DNA from 2 places in the Robertmurraya sp. FSL R5-0851 genome. Region 1 is predicted to be linked to the other one. Evidence: riboswitches for the same ligand, from Rfam matches in the RefSeq annotation. Region 1 holds a riboswitch; the other holds the start of a gene.
The links. A riboswitch is a leader RNA that binds a small molecule or an ion and turns the genes downstream of it on or off. The one in region 1 is predicted to bind cyclic di-GMP.

Region 1 (8,281 bases):
ATTGCCCCAGCCACTTGGTTTAACGTATTGTTCATTGCTGTACCATGTGGATAGAAACGCGTCGGAAGTTGATTTAATCCGTTTGTTGAAACAGGCATCATAACAAATGACATCCCGATCATCCGGACCGTGTAAAGGATAACTAAGTGGGTATAGCTTAAATCTACCGTTAACTGACTAAACTCATACGTAGTGATCACCGTGATTCCTAAACCAATAAGCGCCAATACTCGCCCACCAAATTTATCAAACAATCTCCCCGTAATAGGAGACATAATCGCCATGGCGATGGCACCTGGTAGGAGCATTAGCCCTGCGTCCAGTGGAGAAATTCCACGAATCGTTTGAACATAAATGGGAATAAGGATCATTCCTGAGAACAATGCCATGTTGGTTACCATGGAAATAGTAGATGACAAGGCAAACATTGGGTATTTAAACACTCCAAAGTTTAACAACGGAGTGTCTTGCTTCATTTGTTTTAAAATAAATGTTACTAGCGAAATGAAACCGACGGCAATCGCCAGGTACACATGCGGACTGTCCCAGCCCTTGCTTCCTGCTGAGCTGAAGCCGTAAAGGATTCCACCAAATCCAATACTTGATAAAAGTAAGGAGAAAAAGTCTAAACGAAGATTACTCTTTTCTTTCTTATCTTTTAAAAGGAAGAATCCGATTAATACCACTACTACTGAAATAGGGGTAATAAAGTGGAAAAGCATTCTCCAATCATAGTGCTCAATAATCCACCCTGATAAGGTAGGTCCAATCGCTGGCGCAAACATGATAATTAAACCAAATACCCCCATCGCTGTTCCTCTTTTTTCAATTGGGAAGCTAACAAGCATGACGTTCATAAGCAATGGCATCATAATGGCCGATCCGGATGCCTGAAGCATACGTCCTGCTAAAAGAATCGGAAATTCGTGAGCCACACCAGCAACTAGTGTACCGATCGTGAATAAACTCATAGCGACTAAAAATAAATTACGAACAGAATATTTCTGTATTAAGAAGGCCGTAGCCGGAATTAATATCCCGTTAACGAGCATAAAGCCTGTAGTTAACCATTGAACCGTGGCAGCTTCTACCTCTAAATCCTTCATGATGGATGGCAAAGCAATATTTAATAAGGTGTTATTTAAAAACGTGATGAAAGCCCCAATTAACAGAACTCCAATAATTCCGTATGGCGGCCGTTTATCTTGTTTTTCAGCCATGTATGTTCCCCCTATACTATAAGTCCAATAAAATGTACTTCAGTTATATACTTAACATATATTATACCCTCAGTACAAAAAATGCAATGGAAAAACACAGCTAAATAATGGGTTTGTAACCTTCAGAAAAATAAGTTACTATATTTTTATACAGTGAGTCCAAATATGAATTCAGGTGATACGATGAAAGATCGGAAGCAACATGTTATCGATACAGCACATCAGCTTTTTGTAGAAAAGGGATTTCAAGCAACCTCCATTCAAGACATTTTGGATTATAGTAGTATTTCTAAAGGAACCTTTTATAATTACTTTTCTTCCAAGAACGAACTACTTATGGCCATTTTCCGAGTGATACAAAAAAAGTTTGAGCACGAAAGAAACGAACTCTTAATTGGAAAAGACCCGTCAGATATTGAAGTGTTCATTAAGCAAATGGAGCTGCAAGTGAAGACGAATCGAGCGAGTAAACTGATTCCTTTATACGAAGAAGTACTATTTTTAAATGATTCTGAGTTAAAAAAGTTTATTAGTGATTTTCAGTTACGAATGTTACGTTGGGTATACGAACGCTTTGATGAAATTTTTGGAGAGAGCAAGAAGCCTTATCTTCTGGATGCTGCCATTATGTTTACAGCTATTTTCCACCATAACCTTAAGTACGAGAGAATGGCGAATAGCTTAAAGAGTAATCCTGAGCGAGTAGTCAGATATAGTGTCAATCGACTTGTGGCGTTAATGAAGAATGTCGGGGAAACCGGTGAGCAACTTCTTTCACCAGAACTGTTGGATGATTGGTCTCCAACTTGTCATAAAAAAGATAAATCTTATCAAGAAAAGCTAACTCTAGAAATCATGAGTCTGAAAAAAGAGAGCATGAATATGCCCGACTCTGTGAAATATATTGAGCTACTTGATTTTATTCTAGAAGAACTTTTGCAACCTAATAATAAGAGGCAATTTGTAGTAGAAAGTGCTTTAGCAAGCCTAGAGGGTCACTTTGGAAAAGCAAAACTACAACAGTTACGTTCATATCTTAATTAAAGAAAACTAGCAGGTTTCTATCCCTGCTAGCTTTCTTTCGTTATGGTTTCATGGTTTTCCAGCTTCCCACATGGTGGATAGCCAACCCCTTATATCCAGGGCTTGTTCCGTAATGTGAGGCAACGGAAGCCAGCTGTTCGTTCATGTAGGCTTCCCCTTCTTCAAAAAAGGAAATCATATCGCCTTCGTCTGTTGCCCCTGTTTCTACACCGATGACTAATGCCTTATGGTGTTTGCCAGCAAAGGCTACTTCATTTTTTACAATTTCAATGATGGCAGGAGCACTGTCACGGTAGGCCATAATTGTTACACTATTCGTTTTTGTAATAACCCACTCTGCTAGATTTCCTTTGCCATACGTATTGTTATAAGACACTTCATCAAACCAGAATGGCAGGTCGGCTTCAAGTGGCAGTTTTAAACCTGCAGCAGAGGTATTCGCTTTTGTGATTAACTCTTGAAAGCTTTTGACAGTTGCCGCTCTATTCGTATTCCAACCGCTATATAAGTAAGGCTCTACATCTAAATGAATGCCTGTAAATTTTTGCGAAGCGGTTGATCCTGCTTGATAGGTTTTCAACCAATTCATTAACGCATCTTGATTTCGATATCCTTTTGGAGCTACCCAGCTTGGTGCTCCGTCTAGAGCATATACTTTTATTCCTTTTACGGATGCCTTCGTAATAAAGCTACGATATACATTCATAGGGATATCACGGTCAATTTGTACATACACTTTGTTGATTTGCTTTTGTTCAAGAAAGCTTAAGGTTCCTGTTTCATTGCTCACAATGTCCCACGGATTCCAAAGCCATGTGGAGCGATCTACCGTAGAAGCACTCATGTTTGATCCAAAGCCTCCCATTGAAAAAAGCAACACCATAATCATAGATACAACAAGCTTTTTCATTTTACGTTCCCCCATTCTGCAAGCCGAGGCTCACAAAATGAGACCTGGCAACCTGACGACCATTCGCATGATAAGCGATTAGGCTCACGGCTTTGCGTCCTTCCCTTTCGGTAAAGTTTGCCTTTTACAGTTTTTCTTTTAGGCTCTTTTCTAAAACATTGTTGCTATATACATACTTTTTAGGAATTTAACTATAAGGTATAAGAATATTTTCATCCTTAGAAAAGAGCTACTCTCCAAATAGTCAAAAAAACCCAGCGTTATACGGGGAAAAATCCGGCATTTGGGATTTTTCCAAAACAACCAATTTACGAAAACAGCCTTCTTTTATTATACTTTATCAAAACCGACTTTTGCCTCAGGTATTTTTACCCGATCAGCAATTTTCTTAATCTTTTTATAATGAAGAAAGATAGAACTCCGATGAAGGCAATGTATAACTCAATGATCCATAAACTCTTGATGTATCCAGTTTGGAAGAATACTAAAGGAAAATCAATCGCCGCATGAGCAATTATAGCAAGCAGTACGTATTGAAACTTCTTTTTAATGACCGCTAGTAAAACAAGTAAAGTGAAAGCGATTTGCATATAGAGAGCAAAGAAACGCTCTGGTATTGCCCATAAGTAGTGAGAGATTCCTTGATTTAATAACGTCTCTTTAATGGTTGCTGCCTGATCACTTGGAAGACTGGCTCCTATAGATGAATCAAATGTACCTGCATTGATCATCGTTGCAAAAAGAAGAAATGGTACCACCGTTGAAAGGGCAATAACTACGGCTTCAATGCCACCCCAGCCTACCCCGAAAGACAGGCCACCCCTGTAATCCTGATATTTTTTTAACAGCCAGATAAATAAGATATACCGTCCCAATTCCTCGAAAATCCCTGCAGCTAAACCGCCATATAATCCAAATAACCATGGATGGTCCGCATAGTTTGGAAAACTGGTTATGACGAGAACATGAAGAAGTTTCTCTAATACTTGAGTGATAATAACAAACCCAATGCTCCCTATTATTAACGGCTTCAGAGAAATGCCTACCTGTTTTTTTGTCATCAGAATGGCACTCACAAATAGAAGAATGGAAAATATGATAACTGCGACCATGCTCAAGATCACTGCATTGCTAATCATAGTAAATCCCCCTTGTTTTTATTATCATTATTGATAATGATAATATTAAATCATGAGTAAGATTCTGTCAATTGGTTTCGTTCTTTTTTTGTCAATTAAAAAAGCACCCCTTAGGAAGTGCTTATTTTCTGGCTATATGAACCTTTAATTGTTTCCCTTTTACCGTGGTATGTTTCATTTCGGACAACACCTGTGGCCCTTTGCCATTTAGGATTTCTACATAAGAAACTGTGTCAAGAATCGTGATAATTCCGATATCCTGTGCAGAAACACCCTCAATTTTACAAATGGTTCCGACAAAATCCACGGCGCGCAGCTTCTTTTTCTTTCCGCCATTAAAATAGAGCTTGGTGATATCCTTATTGAGTTCTTCACTCTTTAGTTGCTTTATTTCTGGCTCTGAACCAATCTTCTCTTCAAAGGCAGATCGTAATCTCTCCACCTGCCCCGAAGCAGGTTTCTCCTTTTGTGGAATGTGAAAACCAATAAGCTGCTCAATTTCTTCTAGCAGTCGTCTTTCTCTTTCTGTAACAAAGGTAGTAGCTTTGCCTTTCATCCCCGCCCGACCGGTTCTTCCTGTACGATGCACATAGCTTTCTTTTTCGTATGGAATATCAAAGTTTACCACGAGTGAAATATTTTCAATATCAATTCCACGGGCTGCCACATCGGTTGCGATCAGGTAGCGAAACTCTCCCCGTTTAAATTCACTCATCACTTCAAGACGATCTTCCTGAATCATTCCACCATGAATTTTATCGCAATCATATCCAAGCTCTGTTAAATGATCGACCACCATATCCACACGGTCCTTTGTCCGGCAAAAAATGATACAGCTATCCGGGTTTTCGATAATCGTTACGTTTTGCAATAATTGCAGCTTTTCCTGTTCCTCCACCCAATATAAGGAATGCTCAATTAATCCAGTTGAAGTGCTTAAAGCTTCCATTTCCACCTCAATAGGTGCTTGCAAATAGTTTTGGGCTAGTTTTTTTACGGTATCTGGAAGAGTGGCTGAAAAGAGCATGGTGATTCTTTTGTCCGGAACCGCCTGTATAATGGCCTCTACTTGCTCGATAAAGCCCATATTTAGCATTTCGTCCGCCTCGTCAATGACAAGGAATCGAACTTGATCGAGTAGAAGGGTGCCTTTTTGAATATGATCGAGCAAGCGACCTGGTGTCCCTACAACGACATGAGTCTTTTGCTTAAGCTTCGTTTTTTGATACATAAAGGATTGCTTTCCGTATATTTCTACTGCATTGATTCGTTTTAAACGGCCGATATTTATAAAATCTTCTTTGATCTGTACAGCTAACTCTCTAGTTGGGGTAAGCACTAGAGCTTGCGGTTTATTTTCTGCCCAATCAATCATTTCACAAATCGGAATGGCAAAGGATGCTGTTTTTCCACTTCCTGTGCGTGACTTAACGATCACATCCTGCTCCTCAATGACAAGTGGAATAACCTTTTTTTGGACTTCAGTTGGTTGTTGATATTGTAGGCTCGCTAAAGTACTCAATATTTCTTCACTTAAGGTGAAATCTGTAAAATCCATAAAACAGCCTCTTTTCAAAATTTCTTTACAATACTAATTTTACCGAACGTATTCTTTTTATTAAGCAATATGTAAAGTACATTTCATTTGACCACATATTCATTAAAATGTACATGTTTCTTTAGGAACAGAGGGAAAACATATTCACAATGCTTAAATCTTTTGTTTTCAGCAGCTAAATCTTTTACGGGGGGCACTCATCGTGCTAAAGGAAAAACAATCTTTGATTTGCATAATAAGCGAATGCTAGGTTTGAGTAAATTCCCTCCTCTTTCCCCCCATGGAAGGCTGGACTTACTATTTACTCAAAGGAAAATCCAATTTAGGGTGTCTGACACCCTTCGTGGACAAATATAGCAGTTTTGTCCGTGTGGGGTGGACACTTAAGAGGGTCACTATATTATTTGTTATTTTTTTACATGCAAATAATTTTCTTTTGTTTGTGGTTTCGTTACAATGATGAAGAAAGTTGGTGAACATATATGTTTAAGATTCTTCTAATTGAAGATGATTCTAGTCTTTTTCATGAAATCAAAGATCGCCTGACACAGTGGTCTTATGAGGTTCACGGGATCGAAGACTTCGCCCTTGTTCTCGAGGAGTTTACAAAGGTCAAGCCTGATCTAGTCATCATTGATATACAGCTTCCTAAATACGATGGTTTTCACTGGTGCCGCCTGATCAGAGCCCATTCTAATGTGCCGATCATCTTCCTCTCTTCACGTGACCACCCAACCGATATGGTCATGAGCATGCAGCTAGGGGCAGACGATTTTGTTCAGAAGCCCTTCCATTTTGACGTGTTAATTGCGAAAATCCAAGCGATTCTACGCCGAGTCTACAACTATAGCAATCATACAGTCATTTTGAAAACCTGGTGTGGTGCGACAGTGGATTACGAGAAAAATACAGTAACAAACAACAACGGATCAATCGAGCTGACCAAAAATGAAATGTACATTTTAAAAATATTAATCGAAAAAAAGAACAGCATTGTGAGCCGCGAAAACATCATTAAAAGCCTTTGGGACGATGAACGGTTTGTTAGTGATAATACACTAACGGTAAACGTCAATCGATTACGAAAAAAACTGGATGAGTTACAGCTTGGCCACTATATAGAAACCAAGGTAGGTCAAGGGTATATCGCCATCGAAGAGGGCACTTTACCATGATCCAAAAATTCGTAACCGAACGACGTAGTTGGATAATCTTTTATGTCTTCATCCATCTCTTAATGGTCTTTGTCGCTTTTCTCGATTCTGCGATTCCGCTCAAACCCATTTTATACATTGTGTTTTTATCCATTCTCCTCTTCTCGATCTTCCTTTTCATCAGATATCAAAAGGAGACTCGTTTTTTCAAAGGAATTGATGAGTGGGAGAATAACTTAGATTTGTCTCAAATTCCTCAAGCAGAAAGCCCCTTTGAGGAAATGATAGAAAAAAGTGTCTATAAACAAACGGAATTGCTAAGAAATCAGTTCAATCACCATCAACTCTCATTAGAGGATGAGAAGGACCAGCTGTTAGCCTGGATTCATGAAGTAAAGACTCCTTTAACAGCCATGCATCTCATTATTGACCGCATTCCTGATGAAAAAACAAAGGCCAGTCTCACGCATGAATGGCTACGAGTTCACCTATTACTCGACCAACAACTTCATCAAAAACGGCTTTACTTTATTGAGAATGACCTTTTTATTGAAAAATTAGATCTTCACACTCTGGTGATTCCAGAAATCAAGACCTTACAATCTTGGTGTATCCAAAAAGGCATTGGCATAGATATTAATCTACAAGAACGAGAGATCCTTACAGATGCGAAATGGTTCGCTTTTATCCTACGTCAACTGTTAACCAATGCCGTTAAATACAGCAACCAGTCAGATATTTACATAAGAAGTTTAAAGAAAGACGATCATATGGTCATAGAAATACAAGATTGCGGGCGCGGGATTGATCCACGGGACATGACACGGATTTTTGAAAAAGGGTTCACGTCTACTTCCACCCATCAAGATCATTCGGCCACGGGCATGGGATTATATTTAGCGAAAAAAGCGGCTGATTCCCTTCTAATACAAATATCAGTTCAATCGACTCCAGGTGAGGGGTCAACTTTTATGCTCACTTTACCTAATCGTAATGAATTCGTAAAAATAACAGGCATGTGACAAAGATGTCACATGCCTGTTTCAAATGTTAGCTGAATCGAAGGATGGGAGCTCCCCACCTCATTTATAATCAAGTCATTGAAGGAAGGAGAGAATAAGATTGAATATTCTAGAAGCCAAACAAATACACAAAAGCTACGGAAATAAATTTAATAAGCAAGAGGTCCTAAAAGGCATCAATATGTTCATTGAACAAGGAGAATTTGTCAGTATCATGGGAGCCTCTGGATCTGG
Region 2 (8,281 bases), 1.9 Mb from region 1:
TTTTTTCTGAAAAGTTACTTCGCTACCTTTATTGATAACTTACTTGTAAGAAAAGGGTTCTTAAAATATCCTGTGAATCTAATCAGCGGCTTTGATATCAGTGTATTATTTAGTTATTTACTGTTCCCGATCTCATGTGTGTATTTTAACCAAATCACTAAAACCTCTAGCGTATTTGACATAGTAAAAAAATGTCTTTATTTTAGTGTTCCCTCTGCCATAGCTGAACACTTTCTTGAAAGGAAGACAAAATTGATAAGCTATAAAAAATCGTGGAACTCCTATTATAGTTTTCTGTCGATCGCCTTTAGTTTTCTTATTGTACGAGCGCTTATGGGTATGATTAGAAGTTTATCTAAGACTCAATAAAGACTTTTATGAAATAAACTTCTTCAGTATAAAAGCCAATCTTCCCTTAAAGAAGATTGACTTTTATTTCATTTTATCAATGAACTATGAATAATCCCATCATCAGGTATCCAACATTTGTGATAGCTGAAAACAACCATTTCCATTTGAGATATTCGATTATTTTATACTGTAGTAAAAGTACTTCCATAGCATGTAAACAGATGAAGCATATAAAGAAATAAATTGCCCTAATTCGCAATCCTTTGGTTGTATAAAAACCATTCACGAAAATGAGTACGAGTAGAGGAATGATAGCATCTCGATAAAGTAAATACGCGGGAAATATATATGGATGGTTGAATGATTTTGTTTGTATGTTCCCTCCAATTCTTCCATCTATTCATAGATGAAGTATGCAGGCAAACAAAAAAGCATGGACCTCTATCCCAATGGTTTTAGACCTTTTTTTGAAACTCATAGGGTAACACCAATATAAATAGCTGTCCCCCACATGACAATTGCTGAGATTTTATTTAAGATCAATAAGAAGCGACCAGATTGATCAAGCCTACCCGACATTCTTCCGACAATTCCTAAGCCAAGGAACCACAGCCATGAGACCAGTATGCAAGTAATAGCAAATGCTAGTTTCTCAAAACCTAAATAGGCTAAGGAGCTAGTTCCAATCACTCCAATTGTATCTAAAATGGCATGAGGGTTGAGCAACGATACCGACATAGCAAAAATAACTTGTTTTTTCGGTGAAAAAGATATTCCACTCTCCCCTTCATTCATAGCTGGTTTACTATTCCAAGTAACAAATCCCATATAAATGAGAAAGAGGATGCCTGCAAAAAGCAAAAGCATTCTTAACCAATCATAGTCAAGAACCACCACCGAGACTCCTAAGACGGCTAGGGAAATAAGTAATGTGTCACAAATAGCCGCAGTAATAATCACCGGTAATGCCCCTAAAAATCGAGCTTGTGTCGCGCCTTGGTTAAATACAAAAACATTTTGAACTCCTAAAGGCAAGATTAATCCAAATGCTAAAATAAACCCATGAATAATTGCTTCAAACATGAAAACTCCTCCTGATGCTATTTCTTATAGTTTATAAGAAATAGTTGGATGAGTCTCTACTAATTGGAAAAGTCGAATTCCCTAAAATAACGGAATTCGACTTTTCCATTTTTACTTATTTACTTTCTTCAATGCCTTCAACGCTTTTCTTTCTAACCCATTTTCAGACGAAAATTCTACATCCGCTTTAGGTAAAGCATTTTTATTATTCTTAAATTGATTGTTTTTATTTTTCGCCATCTTGTCTCACCTTCCTTATCTTTGTTTGGCAATACGGTTTTAGTTTACTTATTTTTTTCATACGTATTCTCCTTTGAATAGAAGTGTAAACTTTGTACAAAATATCTTTGTTTAAAGGGAGGTGTTACTATGCCAAATCGTAATGATAACAAGACTAGAAAGATTGAGTCTGAAAGCGCAAAACGAGGAATGTCACAAGAGGAATACGCAGCTGAGTTAACAAGTAATAAAATGAAGGCCCAACAGAAAAAACAAAAGTAACACCATAAGGCAGGAATTAGTTCCTGCCTTATTTATTTGAACACAATACGTTATCTTTTACATAATACAGCGAATGATGAGATCAAATGGCTATTTATGGGTAGAAATGTTATGTATGCAAGAGGGACATTCCCTCTTGCTATTATTTATTTCGCAAATCTATGGTTTCCAATTGTAATCGTGGTTTCACGAGAGAACACCCAGTCGCTTGCGGCTGTTTGTGGATTGTAAAAGTATAATGAACCTTGTCCTTGCCCTTGGAACGCTAGCGCCTCGTCAACTGCACGCTTTGATTCTTCATCTGCTGACTGGTTAATAGTTCCATTTTTAACAGGTGTAAATGCATAATAACCTTGGTCGATTTGATAAATGACTTCACTTACTGTATTAGGAAAATCTGGGTGATTCACACGATTTAAAATCACTGTCGCAACAGCTACTTTCCCTGCGTAAGACTCCCCTTTAGCTTCCGCACTTACTAGTCTCGCTAATAAATCCTTATCAGCTGCTGACAAATTAGTTGCAGGAATCACTAGCTTTTCACCTGGATATAATAGTGATGTCGTTTTGTTATTTTGCTTCATTAAATTTAATACAGATACACCATACTTTGACCCGATATTCCAGAACGTATCTCCTTTTTGTACTACATGTGATTGAGTTGCAGCACCTGCTGCTGATCCGAATCCAACCAATGTAAATGATAGAGTTGAGATCACTAGTAATTTTTTTACCATTTTCATAGTTTGTACCTCCAATTGCTGTTTTCTCGAACAACTAGTAGATTACCAGATGTAACATACCGTTTCATGAACCAAAATTTCCCTTCAATTAGTTAATTTTCCCAATAGCAATAGCATCAACGGTTCATAAGCTTTGAAAAGGATCAAATTTCCAGCAATGTCTCTTCATTTTTTTCTTGATTCGAGGGATATTACAGGTATATTTCTAAATGATGACAAGCTTTTTGGTCAACATTTTGCCTAACCCCGACTCTTATTTTCCTCCACAAATTAAAAGTAGAGCCTATTGACTCTACTTAATTGATCTCCTTTAGTACCTTCATGATCGCTGACCAATCTAAATCTCCCCAGCCTTTTTCGATCGCATAACTGTAGTGAGATTGCGCGAGATTAGCAATTGGCAACAGGGTGGATACCTCATTCGCTGCATCAATCATTAGGTTCACATCCTTTAATCCTAGCTTTAGCTTAAAGCCAGCAGGATCAAACTGTTCATTTGTCATCATTTTTCCATAAGTATTATAAACTGGAGATGCAAACAGAGAATTAATAATTTCTAAAAACTGCTTTGGTTCAACTCCATGTTTCTCTACCATAACCAAGATCTCTGATAAGGACTCTAGCATGGAAACAAGTAAGAAGTTGTTTCCTAGTTTAGCCACATTTGATAAATACCCTTGTTCACCAACAATAAAAACATCTTGCCCTAACGATTGAAGGATGGGTTTTACTTTCTTCCTTGCCTCTTCTGGACCTGCAACTATAAAGCGTAAAGCAGCTGCTGCCGCTGCCTCAGGACGACCTAAAACGGTGGAAGAAATAAAATGTTGACTGGCATTTTCATGGTCAACCGTTAGTTTTTTTGCCAAGTACACACTGATGGTACTGATAGACACATGAATGCCTCCTGGTTGTAACCCCGCAAGTATTCCTTCCTCACCAAACACAACGTTCTCCAATGCTGTATCGTCAGAAAGAATAGTAAGTACGATATTCGTTTGTCTTGCTGCTTCAGCAGGAGTGTTAGCTATAATGGCTCCTTTTGTGGTTAGGTCATGGCATTTACTTTTCGTCCGATTGTATACTACTAATTCATAGCCATTTTTCAAAAGATTTTCAGCCATCGGTAAACCCATATTTCCTAAGCCGATCAATCCAACTTTCAAAGTTTTCACTCCCTTTTAAATTTATTTACTCTTTCAAATAGTTCCTCGATTTCATTTGAAGATACCGGACGACTGAAATAGTACCCTTGGCCTTCAGAACAGCCTTTTTCTAATAAAAAGTCGAGTTGTTCCTTCGTCTCAATGCCCTCTGCAATAACATCCATATGTAAATCACGCGCTAATGTAATAACCGCAGAAACGATGGCTGCTTCATTTACATCATGTGGAAGAGAGCTGATAAAAGAACGATCAATTTTGATTTTATTTGCACGAAATTGTTTTAAATACGTCATTGAAGCATATCCTGTCCCAAAATCATCAATTGACACTTTCACTCCAATTTCTTGAAGCTTGCTAACTGCATTTTGAATTAAATATTCATGCTTACTTAGCACACTTTCTGTAATTTCAATCTCAATTGATTCGGATGGTAGATCATATTCTGCTAGAATATCTTCCACTAAACTGGGGATATCATTTAAAACAAATTGTCTCACAGACACATTTACTGCAACAGGTAAATGTGCTAGGTTTGTCTCCCTCCACTTCTTTACCTGTAAACATACTTCCCGGAGAACCCATTCTCCTAACGCATCAATAAATCCACTTTCCTCTGCTAATGGGATAAATGTGTCAGGACTGATGTTCCCCTTCAGTGGATGCTTCCATCTGATGAGTGCTTCTAGACCAGTAAATTTACCTGTTGCCAATTGAATTTTCGGTTGATATTGTATAAAAAATTGCTCTTGCTTGATTGCTTCACGAAGTTCTCCTTGTAACATAAATAATTCTGTACCGTGCTTCGTGAGGGAATCATTGAACATTTGGATGGATTGTCCATCCTCGCCTTTTACACTATACATCGCAACATCTGCATTTCTAATTAATATGTCCCCTGTATGACCATGAAATGGGTACATACTGATCCCAATACTAGCTGATACGTAAAACTCTCTGTCATTTATTATTATCGGTTCTTTTATTTCTTGTAATATTTTTTCTGCCACTGCTTTTGGTTGTTTCTCAATTTTCATTTTTCTTAAAAGGATGACAAATTCATCACCACCCATACGGGTGACGATCCCTTTCTTCGGGATATTTGAGTTTATCCGCCTTGCTACTTCACTTAACACCTGATCTCCTACCGCGTGTCCGAAGGTATCATTAATAGGCTTAAATCGGTCTAAATCAATAAACAAAATCGCAAACTCATCTTGTCTACTAATTAAACGATCAATAACATCCTTTAAAAATCGGATATTCGGGAGATTTGTTAATGTGTCATGAGATGCCAAGTATTGGATTTCTTTTACCTGATTATCCCTTTCAATCGCTAATCCAGTTAAATAACTAAATACTTTAAGTAATTCGATTTCATACGACTTTGGTTTTCTTACTTCAGGATGATAGATCGCAAATGTACCGAATAATTCTCCTTTTGACGACAGAATGGGAATCGACCAACAAGAATGCAATTGATAGCTCAAAGGGATCGTTTTCCAATTAGACCAAGATGGGTCAGTTTCAATATCCGAGACAATTGCTATCTCTTTCGTGAAAGCAGCATGTCCACAAGATGCATAGTTCAAACCAACTGGAAACCGGTCGATTTTCTTTAAAAATCCATCTGGAAAGCTATGTGAATATCCGTTACGTAACCAATTCTCACTCTCTTCATAAAACATTATCGAGCAAATACTGTTACTAGATAGTACCTCCACAGCATTCACAATATTTCGAAAAACATCAATTAATGGTTCACCTGACGCAATCATTTGTAAGGCTTTATACTGTTTATCACTAATGGCTTGGTATTTTTCTTGCTCCGTAATATTTCTACCTACTACGACTAAACTATCTGCATAACCGTTCTCATCATAAAGTGGAATCTTTCTAACATGAAATGTATAGTCATTCCCATCCATACGAAACGATTCTTTTAATTGAAATTCTGTTTTACTTACCCACGCTTGATTGTCTGAATGAACACAAATAGGACCATAGTTCTCAAACTTTTTGTATTTCTGTGCAAGTTGTTCATCCGTTTTTCCCTTATATGCCCCTTCCTCAATATCAAATAATTGCAGGGTCTTTTTATTTGCTTCGATCCATCTTCCATTAACATCTTTTACAATTAAGTAATCATTACTTGTATGAAACACTTTCTCCAATAAATCGAATTTTTGGTTGCTCATGACATGACCTTCTTCTCTTCTGTTATATTTCTATTGTAATGTTAAAGGTGTATGGCCAATAAATTTAAAGAAATACAGAAAAGACCTATACCAAAAGGGATATAGGTCTTCCGATTATTCCCTTGGCAACTCAGCCATCCTAGTTCCTTTTGAACCTTAGACCTGTAGCTTTGCGTCCCCACCTTTCAATGAGTTTGCCTTTTTCAATTTTATTTTATATTTTAGCAAACATATTATAGAAGATTTGTCGAAAATAGTCGATAACTATGATAAAAGTCACTGTTTTTTTAATTAAAAAATCGTTCTTTTTCCTCATTAAATATATAATTAATATTTATTGTAAAAACATGTTTATCAAATACATTTTACGGGTATCAGTTCTTGGGGAAATGTAAAAGGGGGAACATCTTATGGAACTTACATATCAAGCTTCTTTTGACTTAAAATACTTTATTGAAGAAAATAAAGATAAATTTAAGAACTCACTTCTTCTAGAGGCTGTAAATGTAAAAGATCGGATCGATGAAATACTAAGGATCGGTAATATCAACTTAGTCTCGAATGCTCAAAAGCTGGTCATTGACATTATTGATGGTAATGAAGATGCACTGAAAGCTTTTGCCAAGCAGGAGGGAATTGTCTGGGCAACCCATTCAATTGAATTATCCTTCAAACTGGAGTGGGTTCAAGCGATAAGGCGTACACTTTGGAGATTTATTCAATCGTTTAACAATCTTTCCAACAAATATGATTTGGATGACTTCTTTCATCTCGAGCTACAAATTAATAACCGTGTCGACCAGTTTTTGAATACTTTCTTTATCAGTTATTCAAATTACAAAGATGCCCTAATTGTTGCACAAAGACAACTAGTTGAAAATCTATCAGTACCTATTATTCCAATCACTTCTTCTGTATGTATTTTGCCTTTAATTGGGACCGTAGACTCCTTCCGAACGGCCATACTTGAAGAAAAGGTTCTCACAGAAATTGGAAGACTACGAATTCAAACGTTAATTATTGATTTATCAGGAATTGGCAATATGGAACCCGACGTGATCGATCATCTCATGAAAATCATCGATGGTACTTCCATGATGGGTTGCCATTCGATTATTACTGGTTTACGTGCCGAAGTGGTTAAAAAGATGATTCATTTAGATATTTCCTCCTTCTTTATGAAGACAAAAACATTAGGAACTTTACAACAAGCATTAAAGCAATACATTATTCAATAGAAAAACCATGGTTTTTTTTCCCTGGTTTTTAAATCGCAAATCGATGGTTTCCAATTGTTTCTATCACTTGTCTTGATAAAATCCATGTGTCCGTTGCGATTTCCGGATTATAAAAATATATAGCCTCTGAATCATTCTCTTTGTCAACTAGAGCCTCTTCTACCGCTTCCACTGATTCCACATCCGCTGGCTTGTTAATCTCTCCATTTTGAACAGGAGAAAATGCATACGTACCAGATACCTGCTCATATACAACTTCTTTTACTGTGTCAGGGAATTCTTCATGCTCTACTCGGTTAATAATAACTTCTGCCACAGCCACTTTCCCTTCGTACGGCTCTCCTTTTGCTTCCGCGCTTACGAGTCGGGCCATCAATTCCTTTTCCTGATCTGTAACATCAATTTCCTTTTCATATAATGTTGGAAATTTATCATGATTCTCTTTTATTAATTCTAGAGCAGAGTTATCCGTTTTGCTTACTACTTTCCAAGATGTTTCTCCACTTTTCACTGAAAGAGTTTGTTCAGCTGCGCTCGAAGTAGTTTCGAACCCAACCAATGTGAACGATAGAGTAGAGAGAACAAGTAGTTTTTTTAGAATGTTTTTCATAAAAAATACCTCCTTGTTGTCGATACCAAGAAGGTTACCAGATGTAATATACCCGTGCATGTTCCAATTATTGGACAAATAAATTTTATTGACACAATATATTGATAGACCGGGCTTTATCCACTAATATGATGGGTGTAATTACCAGGTTTACTTAAGAAAATAATGATTGCTTTTTTGTATATTACATATATTTCAGAAATGTAACACGAGATTTTTCCACCTAAACCATACTCTTAAATCCATTTCCGACGACCTCACTCATATTATGTACACTAATAAAAGCTCGTTTGTCGATTTCATTAATATATTTTTTCAACGAATGAAACTCGCTTCGTTTTAGGACGATTGTTATGACTTCCTTTTGCTCGTTGCTAAAGGCTCCTTTGGCTTC

Region 2: another riboswitch for cyclic di-GMP. It lies ahead of MKX65_RS12845 (EAL domain-containing protein); the one in region 1 lies ahead of MKX65_RS03250 (amidase).

The regions. Positions count from the first base shown of each region.
Region 1 covers NZ_JBBOOE010000001.1:620,621-628,901, reverse strand. The annotation lists gene MKX65_RS03260 (DHA2 family efflux MFS transporter permease subunit) at 1-1,220, opposite strand, end outside; gene MKX65_RS03255 (TetR/AcrR family transcriptional regulator) at 1,386-2,264, shown strand; gene MKX65_RS03250 (amidase) at 2,305-3,174, opposite strand; cyclic di-GMP riboswitch class I at 3,218-3,306, opposite strand; gene MKX65_RS03245 (YhfC family glutamic-type intramembrane protease) at 3,543-4,313, opposite strand; gene MKX65_RS03240 (DEAD/DEAH box helicase) at 4,435-5,871, opposite strand; gene MKX65_RS03235 (response regulator transcription factor) at 6,354-7,046, shown strand; gene MKX65_RS03230 (sensor histidine kinase) at 7,043-8,047, shown strand; gene MKX65_RS03225 (ABC transporter ATP-binding protein) at 8,148-8,281, shown strand, end outside.
Region 2 covers NZ_JBBOOE010000001.1:2,519,235-2,527,515, forward strand. The annotation lists gene MKX65_RS12815 (CBO0543 family protein) at 1-369, shown strand, start outside; gene MKX65_RS27100 (CBO0543 family protein) at 446-751, opposite strand; gene MKX65_RS12820 (LysE family transporter) at 826-1,434, opposite strand; gene MKX65_RS12825 (hypothetical protein) at 1,546-1,674, opposite strand; gene MKX65_RS12830 (hypothetical protein) at 1,804-1,935, shown strand; gene MKX65_RS12835 (cell wall hydrolase) at 2,082-2,678, opposite strand; gene MKX65_RS12840 (NAD(P)-binding domain-containing protein) at 2,975-3,844, opposite strand; gene MKX65_RS12845 (EAL domain-containing protein) at 3,850-6,039, opposite strand; cyclic di-GMP riboswitch class I at 6,161-6,248, opposite strand; gene MKX65_RS12850 (STAS domain-containing protein) at 6,450-7,277, shown strand; gene MKX65_RS12855 (cell wall hydrolase) at 7,306-7,887, opposite strand; gene MKX65_RS12860 (YitT family protein) at 8,111-8,281, opposite strand, start outside.